Regions from separate parts of the Arthrobacter sp. NQ7 genome, predicted to be linked through region 1. Evidence: predicted binding sites of a transcription regulator. Region 1 holds the regulator's gene; the other holds the start of a gene.
The links. Region 1 encodes HspR, which represses chaperone genes until heat shock. Its sites were predicted from a motif close to AAGTTGAGTCNNNNNGACTCAACTT; they were not measured.
Positions count from the first base shown of each region.

Region 2: clpB (ATP-dependent chaperone ClpB) is a predicted target of HspR. The motif match lies at 3,310-3,334, and genes of this name have one in related genera.

Region 1 is NZ_JARFXU020000017.1:706-8,266, reverse strand. Features, by position in the region: partial or broken gene PUN71_RS23110 (MFS transporter) at 1-773, opposite strand, end outside; gene PUN71_RS16300 (ArsR/SmtB family transcription factor) at 871-1,194, shown strand; gene dnaK (molecular chaperone DnaK) at 1,369-3,237, shown strand; gene PUN71_RS16290 (nucleotide exchange factor GrpE) at 3,241-3,936, shown strand; gene PUN71_RS16285 (DnaJ C-terminal domain-containing protein) at 4,304-5,275, shown strand; gene PUN71_RS16280 (heat shock protein transcriptional repressor HspR) at 5,290-5,715, shown strand; gene PUN71_RS16275 (hypothetical protein) at 5,918-6,304, shown strand; gene PUN71_RS16270 (aldehyde dehydrogenase family protein) at 6,365-7,561, opposite strand, start outside.
Region 2 is NZ_JARFXU020000022.1:14,578-22,138, reverse strand. Features, by position in the region: gene PUN71_RS18570 (septum formation family protein) at 1-590, shown strand, start outside; gene clpB (ATP-dependent chaperone ClpB) at 637-3,279, opposite strand; gene PUN71_RS18560 (sulfate/molybdate ABC transporter ATP-binding protein) at 3,418-4,494, opposite strand; gene PUN71_RS18555 (ABC transporter permease) at 4,491-5,333, opposite strand; gene PUN71_RS18550 (SRPBCC family protein) at 5,363-5,797, opposite strand; gene modA (molybdate ABC transporter substrate-binding protein) at 5,919-6,737, opposite strand; gene PUN71_RS18540 (TOBE domain-containing protein) at 6,734-7,144, opposite strand; gene PUN71_RS18535 (DUF4031 domain-containing protein) at 7,261-7,561, shown strand, end outside.

The DNA.
Region 1 (7,561 bases):
CCCTGCCACAGATGCTCCCGAATGCCGAAAGTGGTGTGCACGATCGCGGCGCCAAGGGAGAGGTACAGCCCGCCCGTGGCCCAGCCGGCAAAAACGGCCGGGGCGCCGGTGAGGAATGCGCGGCGTGCGGCCGGCGGCAGGGTCAGGTGCGGCTTGAGTGAAGCAGCCGCCCCGGCCGTGCGGGGTGAGGTTTCCGGGCAGGCCCACACCAGTGCGGCGAACGCCACGTACAGGACCGAGAGCGAGACGAACACCAGCACGCGGGGCTCAGCAAGGAGGTCCAGCAGCAGGCCCGATGCCAGCGCGCCCAGGGCCAGGCCGCCCAGGGGTGCCACCGTGTTCCAGGCGGCGCTGGAGCCCGGGTCATCCTCCGGTTCCAGATCGGCGATGGCCGCGGAGAGCGTGGTGAGGAGGATGCCGCTGGCCACCCCCTGGAGGACGCGGGCCGCCAGCAGCATCGCCAGCGAATCGGCTGCCAGGAAGGTCACGACGCTGCCGGCCAGCAGGAGGAATGCCGCGCTGATGACCGGCCGGCGGCCGAGGTGGTCGGAGATGGAGCCGAAGACCAGCAGGGCCGCCAGGAGGGCCACGGCGTAGACAGCGAAGATCCCGGTGGTGGCCACCGGCAGCAGGTGCAGCTGCTCCTGCAGGGTGGGGTAGAACGGGGACGGCGCGCTGGCTCCGGCCATCATGGCTGCCGTGGCGGCGGCAATGAGGACGAAACCCAGCCGCCGGTGCGACTCTCTGGGCCGGACTGCGGGTGGGTGTGTCACAACATGCCGCCTTCTGCATTGGGGGTGTGGTTGGTTCGAAAATAATCGAAACCTCAGACTACTGGCACATCCGCGATGGTTCAACTAAAGTCGAACCGTGGCTACACCGGCGAACCTCACCCATCCCGAACGCGCGGACCTCCACTTGCCCAGTGTGCTCTTCGCCCTGAGCGATCCCGACCGGCTGGAAATCGCACGCCAGCTCCGTGCCGGCCCCCTCGATATGGCCGAATGCACCCTCGGCAATCCGGAGATGCCCAAGTCCACCAAGTCCCACCTGATGAAGGTGCTCCGCGAGGCAGGCATCATCCGGAACGAGGCCAACGGGCGCGGCCGCAGGCTGACCCTGCGCGCCGAGGACCTTGATGCCCGGTTCCCCGGATTGCTCGCCGCGGTCCTGGACGCGCCCGGCGCGGACTGACGCCTCCTCCCCGCCGGCGCGTGCCGCCGTCGTGCGCTGCTGTACGCCCTGAGCAAAGTTGAGCGTAGTTCACTCAACTTGTGTTGACATCCTTTGGCGGCTGAGTAGAGTTGAGTGCAGAACGCTCAATGCTTAGGGCGCCAACCAGTTTCCAAGGAAAGAAGGAAGCAACACATGTCACGTGCAGTAGGTATCGACCTCGGAACCACCAACTCCGTCGTCTCCGTTCTCGAAGGTGGCGAGCCCACCGTTATTGCCAACGCAGAGGGTGGCCGCACCACGCCGTCGGTCGTTGCATTCTCCAAGTCCGGCGAGGTCCTGGTTGGCGAGATCGCCAAGCGCCAGGCCGTCAACAACATCGAGCGCACCATCGCTTCGGTCAAGCGCCACATGGGCACTGACTGGAAGGTGGACATCGACAACAAGAAGTACACCCCGCAGGAAATTTCCGCGCGTATCCTCATGAAGCTGAAGAACGACGCCGAGTCCTACCTGGGTGAAAAGGTCACCGACGCCGTCATCACCGTCCCGGCCTACTTCAACGACGCCGAGCGCCAGGCCACCAAGGAAGCCGGCGAAATCGCGGGCCTGAACGTCCTGCGCATCGTCAACGAGCCCACCGCCGCAGCCCTCGCCTACGGCCTGGACAAGGGCAAGGAAGACGAACTCATCCTGGTCTTCGACCTCGGTGGCGGTACCTTCGACGTCTCCCTGCTGGAAGTCGGCAAGGACGAAGACAACTTCTCCACCATCCAGGTCCGCGCCACGGCCGGCGACAACCGCCTCGGCGGCGACGACTGGGACCAGCGCGTCGTTGACTACCTGCTGAACCAGCTCAAGGTCAAGGGCATCGACCTGTCCAAGGACAAGATCGCCCTGCAGCGCCTCCGCGAAGCAGCCGAGCAGGCCAAGAAGGAGCTCTCCTCCTCCACCAGCACCAACGTCTCGCTGCAGTACCTGTCCGTCACCCCCGACGGCCCGGTGCACCTGGACGAGCAGCTCACCCGCGCCAAGTTCCAGGACCTGACCAAGGACCTGCTGGAGCGCACCAAGAAGCCGTTCCACGACGTCATCAAGGAAGCCGGCATCAAGCTCTCCGACATCAACCACATCGTGCTGGTGGGTGGCTCAACCCGTATGCCCGCCGTCTCCGAGCTCGTCAAGGAACTGGCCGGCGGCAAGGAACCGAACAAGGGCGTCAACCCGGACGAGGTCGTGGCAGTCGGCGCAGCCCTGCAGGCAGGTGTGCTAAAGGGTGAGCGCAAGGACGTGCTGCTGATCGACGTCACCCCGCTGTCCCTCGGCATCGAAACCAAGGGTGGCGTGATGACGCACCTGATCGAACGCAACACCGCCATCCCCACCAAGCGGTCCGAGACCTTCACTACCGCTGACGACAACCAGCCGTCCGTGGCCATCCAGGTCTTCCAGGGCGAACGCGAATTCACCCGCGACAACAAACCGCTGGGCACGTTCGAACTCACCGGCATCGCCCCGGCGCCGCGCGGAATTCCGCAGATCGAGGTCACCTTCGACATCGACGCCAACGGCATCGTGCACGTCTCCGCGAAGGACAAGGGCACCGGCAAGGAACAGTCCATGACCATCACCGGTGGCTCCAGCCTCTCCAAGGAAGACATCGACCGGATGGTCCGCGACGCCGAGGAGCACGCAGCCGAGGACAAGGCCCGCCGCGAGGCAACCGACACCCGCAACACGGCCGAGCAGCTTGCCTACTCCGTGGACAAGCTGATCGCCGACAATGCGGACAAGCTGCCCGAAGAGGTCAAGACCGAAGTCCAGGGCGACGTTGACGCGCTGAAGAAGGCCCTTGAAGGCACCGACGACGCCGCCGTGAAGTCCGCGTTCGAGAAACTGCAGGCTTCCCAGACCAAGCTCGGCGAAGCCATCTACGCCCAGCCCGGTTCGCCGGACGGCGCAGGTGCCGCAGGTGCCGAGGGTGCCGCAGGCGCTTCGGCGGGTTCCTCCGACGAGGACATCGTCGATGCCGAGATCATCGACGAAGACGAAGCGAAGAAGTAACCCATGCCGCACCACGGTAACGAGGAAGAGCACAACACATCCGCGGGCCAGCAGAACACGCAGGGCAACGGCCAGGAGCCGGTCATCCGGGACAACCGCAAGGTTGACCCGGTGACCGGGCAGGCCCGGCACCCCGAGGGCGGCCAGCCCTCGGGGGCCGGCTCCCAGGCCGGAGCAGCGGATTCCGACGGCGACGCGCTGGCCCAGGCCGAGGAGATTCTCAACGGCGTGGACGTGCCGGCCGAGGAATCCGTGGCCCAGGGCGTCAAGGCCGGTTCCGGCAACGCCGAGGCCGCCGAGCTGCGCAACGACCTGCTCCGCCTGCAGGCCGAGTACGTCAACTACCGCAAGCGCGTTGAACGCGACCGCGCCGTGGCAGGGGAGATGGCCGTCATCGGCGTCCTGAACTCCCTGCTCCCGGTGCTGGACGACGTCGACGCCGCCCGGCAGCACGGTGACCTGGCCGACGGCCCCTTCGCCGCGATCGCCACCAAGCTGGAGAACGCACTGAAGACCTACGGCCTGGTCCGCATCGACGAGACCGGCGTGGAGTTCGACCCCACGATCCACGAGGCCCTGATCCAGCAGCCCGGCGAGGACATCGAGGTTGACACCGTCAGCCAGGTCCTCCGCTCCGGCTACAAATCAGGAGACCGCGTGCTCCGCGCCGCCCAGGTCATCGTGGCCGTCCCGGCTTAGTCGGTCACCAGGCGCTATGCCGGATATGGGGCGGTGCTCAAGTCGCGCCGAACGGATAAGGGGGCCCCGCCCCTACGCTGGGTGGCTAACGATCTGCGATCGTCAGCCACCCAGCTCCGGCAGCGGATCTGGCCTCCCAACACTCGCAAGCTCGTGTCGGGGCCCTCGGTCAGCTCCTTAGATGCCACTCCCGGGCCCCCTTATCCGTCCGTCGCTCAGCGCTCGTCTCGCCTAAGGTGGGAGCAAGCGAAGCGCAGCTGGATAGGGGGCCGCGGCGTGGCGGGCACCGCGGAGCGGGCACGGCCCCCTATCCAGCGGAGCGTTGCCCAGCCGGGGCACGAAGGTTTGAACAAGAAAGGAAACGCCATTGGCTAGCCAGGATTGGGTGGACAAGGACTTTTACAAGATCCTTGGTGTTGCCAAGGACGCTTCCGACGCCGACATCAAGAAGGCCTACCGGAAGCTTGCGCGGCAGCACCACCCTGACACCAACGCCGGTAACACTGCTTCCGAGAAGAAGTTCAAGGACATCTCGGAGGCCTATTCGGTGCTCTCGGATCCGGAGGAGCGCCAGCAGTATGACGCCATCCGGGCCATGGGCAGCGGGGCGCGTTTTGCCCCCGGCGGCGCCGCCGGCGGCAACGGCGGGTTCGAGGACATGTTCGGCGGCCTGTTCACCGGAAACACGGGACGCCACGCCGGCGGCTTCAACCCGTCCTCCGGCGGTATTCCGCCCGAATTCGCGGATCTGTTCGGCGGCTTCGGCGGGGCGCCCGGATTCCAGCGCACGCCGCAAAAGGGTGCCGACCGTACCGCGTCCACCAGTATTTCGTTCGCCGGGTCCATCCGCGGCACCACCATTGGCCTGCGCGAGCCCAGCGGTGAAGTGATCGACGTGCGGGTTCCGGCCGGCATCAAGGACGGCCAAAAGGTCCGGGTGCGCGGCAAGGGCCAGCCGGGTGCCGCGGGCAACGGCGACCTGGTGGTGTCCGTCTCGGTGCAGCCCCATGCCTTCTACACGCGCGACGGCGACAACCTGCGCATCCACGTCCCGGTCACCTTCCCCGAGGCGGCCCTGGGAGCGGACATCGAAGTGCCCACCATCGACGGCGACAGGGTCAAGGTCCGGGTTCCGGCGGGCACGCCGTCCGGCCGTACCCTGCGGGTCAAGGGCAAGGGCGTGAAGACGTCCAAGGGCACCGGCGACCTGCTGGTGACCATCGACGTCGCAGTTCCCAAGAATCTCAACAAGGACGCCGAAGCTGCGGTCAAGGCGTTCGCCGAGGCAACGTCGTCGGCGGACGTCCGCGAGGGCCTGGCAGCCAAGGCCCGGCTCTAGGGCGGAGGTGAGCCGTGGACATCAACGCCGACCAGCCGATCTTCGTGATCTCCGTGGCGGCCGAACTCGCGGACATGCACCCGCAGACCCTGCGGCAGTACGACCGGCTGGGCATCGTCAAGCCCAGCCGGGCCCCGGGGAAGTCCCGGCGGTACTCCCAGCGCGACGTCAACATGCTGCGCGAGGTGCAGCGGCTGTCGCAGGAAGGGGTCTCGCTGGAGGGCATCAAGCGGATCCTGGAACTCGAAAACCAGGTGGCTGCCTTGCAAAGCCGGATTGCAGAGTTGACCGAGGAACTCGGGCGAAGGCCGCGGGCCGTGGATTCACGGATCTTCGCCGCCGGCACGGCAGGCGACGTGGTGAGCCTGGCCCGAGGACAGCGGCCCCGGCCACGGTCCCAGGCTGTCATGCTGTGGCGGCCCCGCGCCATTGGGAAGTAGCGCCATGAGGGAGTAATGGGACCCGGCAGCAGGTAGTGCTGCCGGCGCCCCCGGGCAAATATGAGTACCCGCTACTCGTGACCGAGAAAGCCCCTGGAACTTGAATGGAGCCATCGCCGGATCAGCGGCGGTGGTTCCACAAGTTCTGGGGGTTTTCCGTGTTTAAGGTTCTCAGCAGCAAGGCCCGGTCATGAGCCCGGGAATGGAGTCCGTGGCTGCCTTCAGCAGCTCCCTGCCCGGCCAGGTCCTGCTGGCCATCGGGCAGACCATCGTGGTGGTGTGCGTGTGTTTCGACATGGTGCGGGAACTGTCCGTGCCCAGGTCGCACCGCCGGTACGTGGCGAGCACCGTCTTCCGGACCCTCGCCATCCCGTCCATCATGGCCAACGCGATGACGGTCTTCATCGCCCTGGTGGTGTCGTCCTGGGTGGACGTGGTGATGGGCATGTTCGTGCTCGTTGCCATCGTCTTCCGCTTCCACCACAACCAGGACGAGGACAACTGGTGGAAGGGCAAAGGCAAGAAGCTCGCGCGCTGGGCCCGCCGGCAGTTCTCCGGCCGGACGTCCACCGCCCCGGCCCTGGGGTAGCCCTGCAAAGCCCCGGGAGCCCGGCGCTGGGGACCTGCGCGCCGGGCTCCCGCATCAAGTTCAGCCGTTGATGACCTGCGGTACGCCGAGGGCCTTAAGTCCTTCGACGCCGAACTCCACGCCGTAGCCGGACTGCTTGGCCCCGCCGAAGGGGATGCGCGGGTCGACGGCGCCGTGCCGGTTGATCCACACCGTGCCGGCCTGGATGCGGGCAGCGACCTCACGGGCAGCCTTCAGGTCCGCCGACCAGACGGAGGCGCCCAGGCCGACGTCAAGGCCGTTGGCCTTTTCCACCGCTTCATCGATGGTGCTGTAGCGGATGATGGGCAGGGCCGGACCGAACTGTTCCTCCGCGACCAGCGGGTTGTCGTTGTCGATGTCCGCCACCAGGGTGGTGGGGTAGAAGAAGCCGGGCTGGCTGGCGTCCGGGTTCCCGCCCAGCAGGACGCGTGCTCCGGAAGCCTTCGCTGCCTCCACGAGGTTCGCCACGACGTCGTACTGTGCCTTGTTCTGCAGCGGTCCCAAGACATTGTTTTCGTCCAGGCCGTTGCCCATCGGCATGGCCTTGGCGACGGCGGTGAGTTCTTCGCAGACGGCGTCGTAGATGCTGTCGTGGACGTAGAGGCGCTTGAGGGCAGCGCAGGTCTGGCCGGTGTTGAGGAACGCACCCCAGAAAACGTCCTGGGCGATGGCCTTGGGGTCGGCGTCCGGCAGGACGATGCCGGCGTCATTGCCGCCCAGTTCCAGGGTGAGCCGCTTGACGGTGTCCGCGGAGGACTTGATGATCGCGCGGCCGCCGGCGGTCGAGCCGGTGAACATGATCTTGCCGATCGCCGGGTGGTCGGTGAGGCGGGCGCCGACCTCGCGGCCGCAGGACACCACCGACAGGATGCCCTCCGGAAGTTCCTCGTTGAGGACCTTGACCAGGGCCAGGACGGACAGCGGGGTGTTGCCGGAGGGCTTGACCACCCCGGCGTTGCCCATGCGCAGCGCCGGGGCCAACTGCCAGACGGCGATCATCATGGGCCAGTTCCACGGACCGATCGCGCCGACCACGCCGATGGGCCGGTAGTGCAGTTCGGCGCGGGTCTCGCCGTCGTCCACGATGGTTTCCGGCTCCAGCGGCAGGCCGGCCGTGGCACGCAGCCATGCCACGCAGGCGCCCACCTCAAACCGGGCGTTGGGGCCGTTGAGGGGTTTGCCCTGCTCGCGGGAGAGCAGCTGGGCGAGTTCCTCGGCGGAGCGTTCGACGGCGTC
Region 2 (7,561 bases), on a different contig from region 1:
CTGCCCCGGAATCCGTCACCTGGTCCCAACCTCCCAGTGATTCCGGACCCGGGAAGCGCGCCAACAGGGGGCCGCTGGTGTGGAAGGCGGTGTTCGTCGTCGTGATCCTGGCCGTCGTGGGCGGGCTGGCGTGGGTTGCCGTGTGGCTGAATACCTCCCCCGGGACCGATTCGGCGAAGAGTACGGCGCCGGGCGTCCTGCAGACCACCGTCACGCCGCCCGCCACCCCCCAGCCGCTCCCCCGCGAAGGGGTTGCCCCGGCGGCGTACGCGGTGGGCGACTGCTTCACGGACTTCGACCCCCAGGGGCTGGCTTCCACGGTGGTGGCTTGTGACACGGGCCATTCGGCGCAGCTGGTGGCCACCTACCTCTACCCCGATAAGGCCGAATATCCGGGCGCGGAGCCACTCAAGGCCAAGGCGCTGGAGGTCTGCCAGGCGGCCAAGCTTACGGCCGCCGCCAACCAGTTCCAGCTCAACTACCAGCGGAGCTTCCCCAGCAGCACCAGCTGGCAGTCGGGTGACCGCAGGGTTGACTGCTATGTCACCGCCGACCGCGGCAATGTGATTAACGCAAGCGTGCTGCCCTGACGGTCAAGCCGCCAGGGCAGCACGGCTGCAAGGGAACGCCCCGCGGCTAGTCCTTCCGCCGCACTGACAGGCCTGAGCTTGGGCTGCCGGTCAGTGTGTCCACGGTGCCCTGGGTGAGTTCGCCGAAGTCCGGCGCGGTGTCCACCAGGACGGTGTCACCGTCGCTGATCTCGCCCGCAAGGATGGCCTTGGCCAGCCGGTCGCCGATCTCGCGCTGCACCAGGCGGCGCAGCGGCCGGGCACCGTAGGCTGGATCGTAGCCGGACAACGCGAGCCAGGCTTTGGCACCATCGGTGACATCCAGGGTGAGCCGCCGCTCGTGCAGCCGGCGCCCCAGTTCGGCCACGTGCAGGTCCACGATGTGCGCCAGCTCCTCCACCGTCAGGGCGTCGAACAGCACCACCTCGTCCAGCCGGTTCAGGAACTCCGGCTTGAAGGACGCGTTGACGGTGGCCATCACGGCGTTGCGCTTGGCCTCGGCGTCCAGCGACTGGTCCACCAGGAACTGGCTGCCCAGGTTGGAGGTCAGCACCAGGATGACGTTGCGGAAGTCCACGGTGCGGCCCTGCCCGTCGGTGAGGCGGCCGTCGTCGAGCACCTGCAGGAGGATGTCGAACACCTCGGGGTGCGCCTTCTCCACCTCATCCAGCAGCACCACGGAATACGGACGACGGCGGACGGCCTCGGTCAGCTGGCCGCCTTCCTCGTAGCCGACGTATCCCGGAGGCGCGCCGACCAGCCGGGCGACGCTGTGCTTCTCGCCGTACTCCGACATGTCGATGCGCACCATGGCACGTTCGTCGTCGAACAGGAAGTCCGCCAGGGCCTTGGCCAGTTCGGTCTTGCCGACGCCGGTGGGGCCCAGGAACAGGAAGGAACCGGTGGGCCGGTTGGGGTCGCTGATGCCGGCCCGGGCGCGCCGGACAGCGTCGGACACCGCGGCCACCGCCTTGGACTGGCCGATGAGCCGCTTGCCCAGTTCCTCCTCCATGTGCAGCAGCTTCTGGCTTTCGCCCTGCAGCATCCGGCCGGCGGGGATGCCGGTCCAGGCCGAGATCACTTCGGCAATGTCTTCCGCGGTCACTTCCTCGGCCACCATCTGCGCGGACTTGTCCGTCACGGCGGCCTCCGCCTCGGCGGCGGCGTTCAGCTCGCGCTCCAGGGCCGGGATCTCGCCGTACAGGATCCGGGAAGCGGCCTCCAGGTCGCCCTCGCGCTGGGCCTTGTCGGCCGCGGAGCGCAGTTCATCCAGCTTGGCCTTCAGGTCACCCACCCGGTTGAGCCCGGCCTTCTCGGCCTCCCAGCGTGCGTTCAGCGCCGAGAGCTCCTCTTCCTTGTCGGCCTTGTCGGCGCGGAGCGCGGCCAGCCGTTCCACCGAGGCGGCGTCGGTTTCGCCCTCCAGCGCCAGTTCCTCCATGGTGAGCCGGTCCACCTGCCGGCGCAGCTGGTCGATTTCCTCCGGGGCGGAGTCGATCTCCATGCGCAGCCGGGACGCGGCCTCATCCACCAGGTCGATGGCCTTGTCCGGAAGCTGGCGGCCGGAGATATAGCGGTTGGACAGCGTGGCGGCGGCTACCAGGGCGGAGTCCGCGATGGACACCTTGTGGTGCGCCTCGTAGCGTTCCTTGAGGCCGCGGAGGATGCCGATGGTGTCCTCCACGCTGGGCTCGCCGACGTAGACCTGCTGGAAGCGGCGTTCCAGCGCGGCGTCCTTTTCGATGTTTTCGCGGTACTCGTCCAGGGTGGTGGCACCGATCAGCCGCAGCTCGCCGCGGGCCAGCATGGGCTTGAGCATGTTGCCCGCATCCATGGAGGAATCACCGGTGGCACCGGCGCCCACCACCGTGTGGATCTCGTCGATGAAGGTGACGATCTGGCCCTCTGAGCCCTTGATTTCCTCGAGGACCGCCTTCAGCCGTTCCTCGAATTCGCCGCGGTACTTCGCGCCGGCCACCATGGAGCCAAGGTCCAGGGAGATGAGGGTCTTGCCACGCAGGCTTTCCGGGACATCGCCTGCCACCATGCGCTGGGCCAGCCCTTCCACCACAGCCGTCTTGCCCACGCCGGGTTCGCCGATCAGCACCGGGTTGTTCTTGGTGCGCCGGGACAGGACCTGGACCACGCGCCGGATTTCGGAGTCGCGCCCGATCACCGGGTCCAGCTTGCCGGCGCGGGCCATGGCGGTGAGGTCCGTACCGTACTTTTCGAGGGCCTGGAAGGTGTTTTCGGGATCGGGGCTGTCCACCTTACGGTCGCCGCGGACCCCCGGGAGGGCCGCGAGGAGCGCCTCGCGGGACGCACCGGCGTCGCGCAGCAGGCGGGCGGCGGCATCATTGCCGGCCGAGAGGCCCACCAGGAGCACCTCGGTGGACACGAAGCTGTCACCCAGCCGGTCCGCTTCCTCCTTGGCATGCTGGATGGCCTGGAGGGCGGGCCGGGAGAGCTGGGCCTGCTGGCTGGAACCGCCGGACGTGGCGGGCAATGCCTTGATGGCGCTGCTGGCCTGGACGCTGACGGAGTCGGGATCGGCGCCGGCGGCGCGGAGGAGCGCGACGGCGACACCCTCCCGCTGGTCCATCAGCGCCTTCAGGAGGTGGGCGGGCTCCACCTGCGGGTTGCCGGCCGTCGAGGCGTTCATTGCCGCGGCGGAAAGAGCCTCCTGGCTCTTGGTGGTGAACTTGACGTCCAAAGAGAGCTCCTTTCGGGGGGCTGGTTGACTAAGTTGAGTCTACTACGCTCAACTTTGCACAGCGAGGTCCACTAGCCATGTTTGCCCACGGCGAAACGGGTGTCCAGAGCCAGAGGTCCTGCCGGCAGCCCCGGTGTGTCAGGTGGCGTACACGGACACGGCTGCGGCCTTGACCACGAAGTGCACCGCCATGCCCGGAGCCAGGCCCAGGTCGGCGGAAGCTGCAGGGGTGATGTCCGCGGCCAGGCTGCCGGCGCGGACGCGGACCTGGTCGCCGTGGGGTTCCAGGTCGGTGATGGTGACGGCGAACGAATTCCGCGGGCTTCCGTGGGCGTCGTTGAGGAACACGGAAACGGCCGACGGCGGAAACACGGCGACGCCGGCAGCGCCCGGCCGGGCCGCCTGGACCGGTTCCCCGGAGCCGCGCGCGTCCTCCTCGTGGCCGGCAATCCTCAGGCCCCCGCTGGCCCGCACCCCGGCGCCGTCCAGGATGCCCGGAATGAAGTTCAGGCCCGCAAGTCCGGCGGCAAAGGAACTCCGGGGGCGTTCCAGTACGGCCCGGGTAGGGCCTTCCTCGACGATCCTGCCGTTGTCCAGGATGACCACACGGTCCGCCAGCATCAGGGCGTCCAGGACGTCGTGGGTGACGATGACGGCCTGGCGGCCGGCAAGGACACGCTTGAAGAGCCGCCGCAGCAGGGGCGCGGAATGGATGTCCAGGGCGGCCAGCGGCTCATCGAGCAGGAGGAGCGCGGGATCGGCGGCGAGCGCGCGGGCAACGGCTACCCGCTGGGCCTGGCCGCCGGACAGTTCGGCAGGCCGGCGGCCGGCGAGATGTTCTGCTTCCACCTCTGCGAGCCAGCGCAGGGCCCGGGCGTTTGCCTCCCGCCGGGGAACGCCGGCACTCCGGGGCCCGAAGGCCACGTTGTCCGCTGCGGTCAGGTGGGGAAACAGCAGCGGTTCCTGCGCGAGCAGGGCTATGCCGCGCTGGTGGGGAGGTGCCCAGCTGCGCTTGCCGTCCCTGAGGTCAAAAAGGGTGCTGCCATTGAGTGCGGCCACGCCGCTGTCCGGCCGGAGCAGGCCGGCGATGCTGGCCAGCAGTGTCGATTTGCCGGCGCCGTTGGGTCCCATGACGGCCACGGTTTCACCAGGCTGGACCGTCAGGGCAACGTCGAAGCCGCGCCCGGCCACGGCTGCCTGGAAGGACAGCGTCACGGAACGTTCCCTCCTGCCGGGGCCGGCGCCGTCGTCCGCTGTCCAGCTCCGGCCCGGCCCGCTGCCGGCCGCCGGTAGGCAAGGGCCACCACCGCGGCGGCGACGGCCACCAGGACCAGGGACAGCGCGACGGCGGCGTCCGGGTCCGTTTCCCGCTGCAGGTAGATCTCCAGCGGGAGGGTCCGGGTCACCCCCTGGAGGCTGCCCGCGAAGGTCAGCGTGGCACCGAATTCGCCCAGGCTGCGGGCGAAGGAAAGCACGGCACCGGAGGCCAGCCCGGGCAGGACGAGCGGCAGCGTGACGCGCCGGAACACGGTGCCCGGCCGGGCTCCGAGGGTGGCCGCGACGGCCTCGTACCGGGAGCCGGAGGTCCGCAGGGCGCCCTCGAGACTGACCACCAGGAACGGCAGCGCCACGAACGTCTGCGCCAGCACCACCGCCGTTGTGGAAAAGGCGATGCGCAGCCCCAGCACGTCCAGGGCCTGGCCCAGCAGCCCCTGGCGCCCAAATGTGTAGAGGAGGGCGATGCCGCCCACCACAGGTGGAAGCACCAGCGGCAGGAGCACCAGTGCGCGCAGCAGGCCCTGCAGGCGGAAGGTGTCCCGGGCAAGCACCAGGGCCAGCGGGACGCCCAGCACGATGCACAGCGCCGTGCTGGCAGCAGAGGTGCGAAGGCTCAGTCCCAGGGCCGTCAGCGACGGCTCCGAGGTGACCAGTGGGATGAACTGGCCCCAGTCCACCCTGAGCACCATCGCCAGCAGCGGAAGCACGACGACGACGGCGGCCAGGGCAGCCAGCGCACGGACCCAGCCGGGAATGCCGGTATACGCCTGCCGCATTTGGTGCTACCTCCCGGGGTTTCGTTGGCTCAACGGTTTTCCAGTACCTGCTTGAGCCGGGACAGCTGGGCCACCTCGGATTCCATGGTCCGGGTGACCATCGAGTCCAGGACCCGCATCAGGAGCGGCAGCCTGGCATCCAGGCTGAAGTGCACGGTGGTCCCGCCGGCGTCCTCGGTGAGGGCGTACTCGCCGGTGGGGCGGGCCGGGCCAGCCACCACTTCGAAGCCCAGCAGGCGGCCGGGCTGGGCTGCCGTGATCCGGTAGTCGCCCTGGATGGGGCGTCCCTTGGGCCCGGCGAGGGTTTGGCTGTAGATGGCTCCAACTTGGCCGGGAGCGCCCTCCCGCAGGGAAATGGACTTCACCCCGTCACGCCATGCCGGGTTGTTCAGTCCGTCAGCAAGGAAGTCATAGACTTCGCGGGCAGGCCGGTTGATGATGACACTGTTCTCGGCGTGGGCCATGCGTTTCCTCCGGTGTGCTGAAGCGGTAAGGGGGCTGGACGGGTTCTGTGGGGACGTACCCGTGATGTACCGCCGGTGCGCGCCTGGCCCCACCCTACTGCCGCGCCCGTCATTCGCGGCACTATTGCTGGCCGGGCCCGAACCCGGCGGCGGCGAGGACCTTTTGCCCTTCTGGACCGGCGACCAGGTCCCGGAAGGCGCGGGCCGTGGCCTTGTTCCCGCCGTTGGCAACGGCAGCAATGGCATAGGTGTTGACGGCGGTTCCGGATTCCGGGAACGGGATGCCCGCCACCCGGGTTCCGGCAGAGCTGATGTCCGTGCCGTAGACAAGCCCGGCGTCGGCCTCGCCGGAGGCCACCTTGCCCAGGACATCGGTGACCGAGTTTTCCTCGCTGACGGGGTTCAACGCCACACCTGCCGCGTCCGCAGCCTTGGCCGTGGCAGCCCCGCAGGGGACCTGCCTGGCGCAGGTGACCAGCTTGATGCCGGGCCGGGCGAGGTCCTTCAGCCCTGCGACCCCGGCCGGATTGCCCGGCGGTACTGCGATGGCCAGGGTGTTGCTGGCAAAATCCGTCGGCGTCCCATCCACCAGGCCTTCATCTTGCACCTTCTTCATGGTGGCCGCATCTGCCGAGGCGAAGACATCAGCGGGCGCCCCCTGGCTGATCTGGCTGGCCAGGTCGGAGGAGCCGGCGAAACTCAGCGTGACGGTGGTGCCCGGATGCCCAGTCTCGAACGTGCGGGCGAGCTCGGTGAAGGTGGCCTTCAGGGAGGCAGCTGCGAAGACGGTGATGGTGCCGTGCGGCGCGGGGCCGGCGCCGGAGTCCGGTGCGATGCCGGCCTCCGCGGCGCACCCGCTGAGGGCTGCCGGCAGGAGAAGGGCCACGGCAACCAGGGCTGCGAAGATCCTGGGCTTCGGGATGCAAACGCGGCGGGTCATGCGGCAGCCCGTCCCTTCGGGGATTCGATGATGACCGTTGTTGCCTTGACCACGGCGGTGGCCACCGAGCCCGGTTCGAGGCCCAGTTCACGTACCGCTTCGCTGCTCATCAGCGAAACAACCCGGAACGGCCCGCACTGCAGTTCCACCTGGGCCATCACCTTGTCCGAGATGACGTTGGTGACCAGGCCCACGAACCGGTTGCGGGCCGAACTGCTGCCGCTTTTCGGATCATCCGGAAGCTGCGCCAGCTTCTGCGCATGGGCTGCCAGCTCCAACCCGTCCACGGCGAGCCGTCCGGAGTCGTCACGGAGCGGGGTCAGCGTTCCATGCTCGGTCCAGCGGCGGATCGTGTCATCACTGACACCCAGGAAACGGGCAGCCTCAGAGACGCGGATAAGGGTCACGAACTCACTATAGTCCGCAAATGCGGAACGGCGGCTGGTTTTGCTCCGTAATTGCCAATCGCCACCTTCCGGCCCGCAGCAGACTTTCCCGGGGAGGGCGGCACTAGACTCCTTCCATGGCCATCTACATCGACCCGCCGCTGTGGCCTGCACACGGAACCCATTTTTCGCATCTGGTCTCGGACGCGTCGCTGGAGGAGCTGCACCATTTCGCCGCCGCCGCCGGGATTCCGGAGCGGGCGTTCGACGGCGACCATTACGACGTTCCGGAACGCCGCTTTGACGAACTGGTGGCGGCCGGGGCGGTTTCGGTGGAGGCCAGGGTGCTGGTCCGTAAACTCATCGCCAGCGGACTGCGCATCCCGGCACGCCGGCGCAACAAGTCGCTGAAAGTCCCGCTCCTGAACCGGTGGGAGG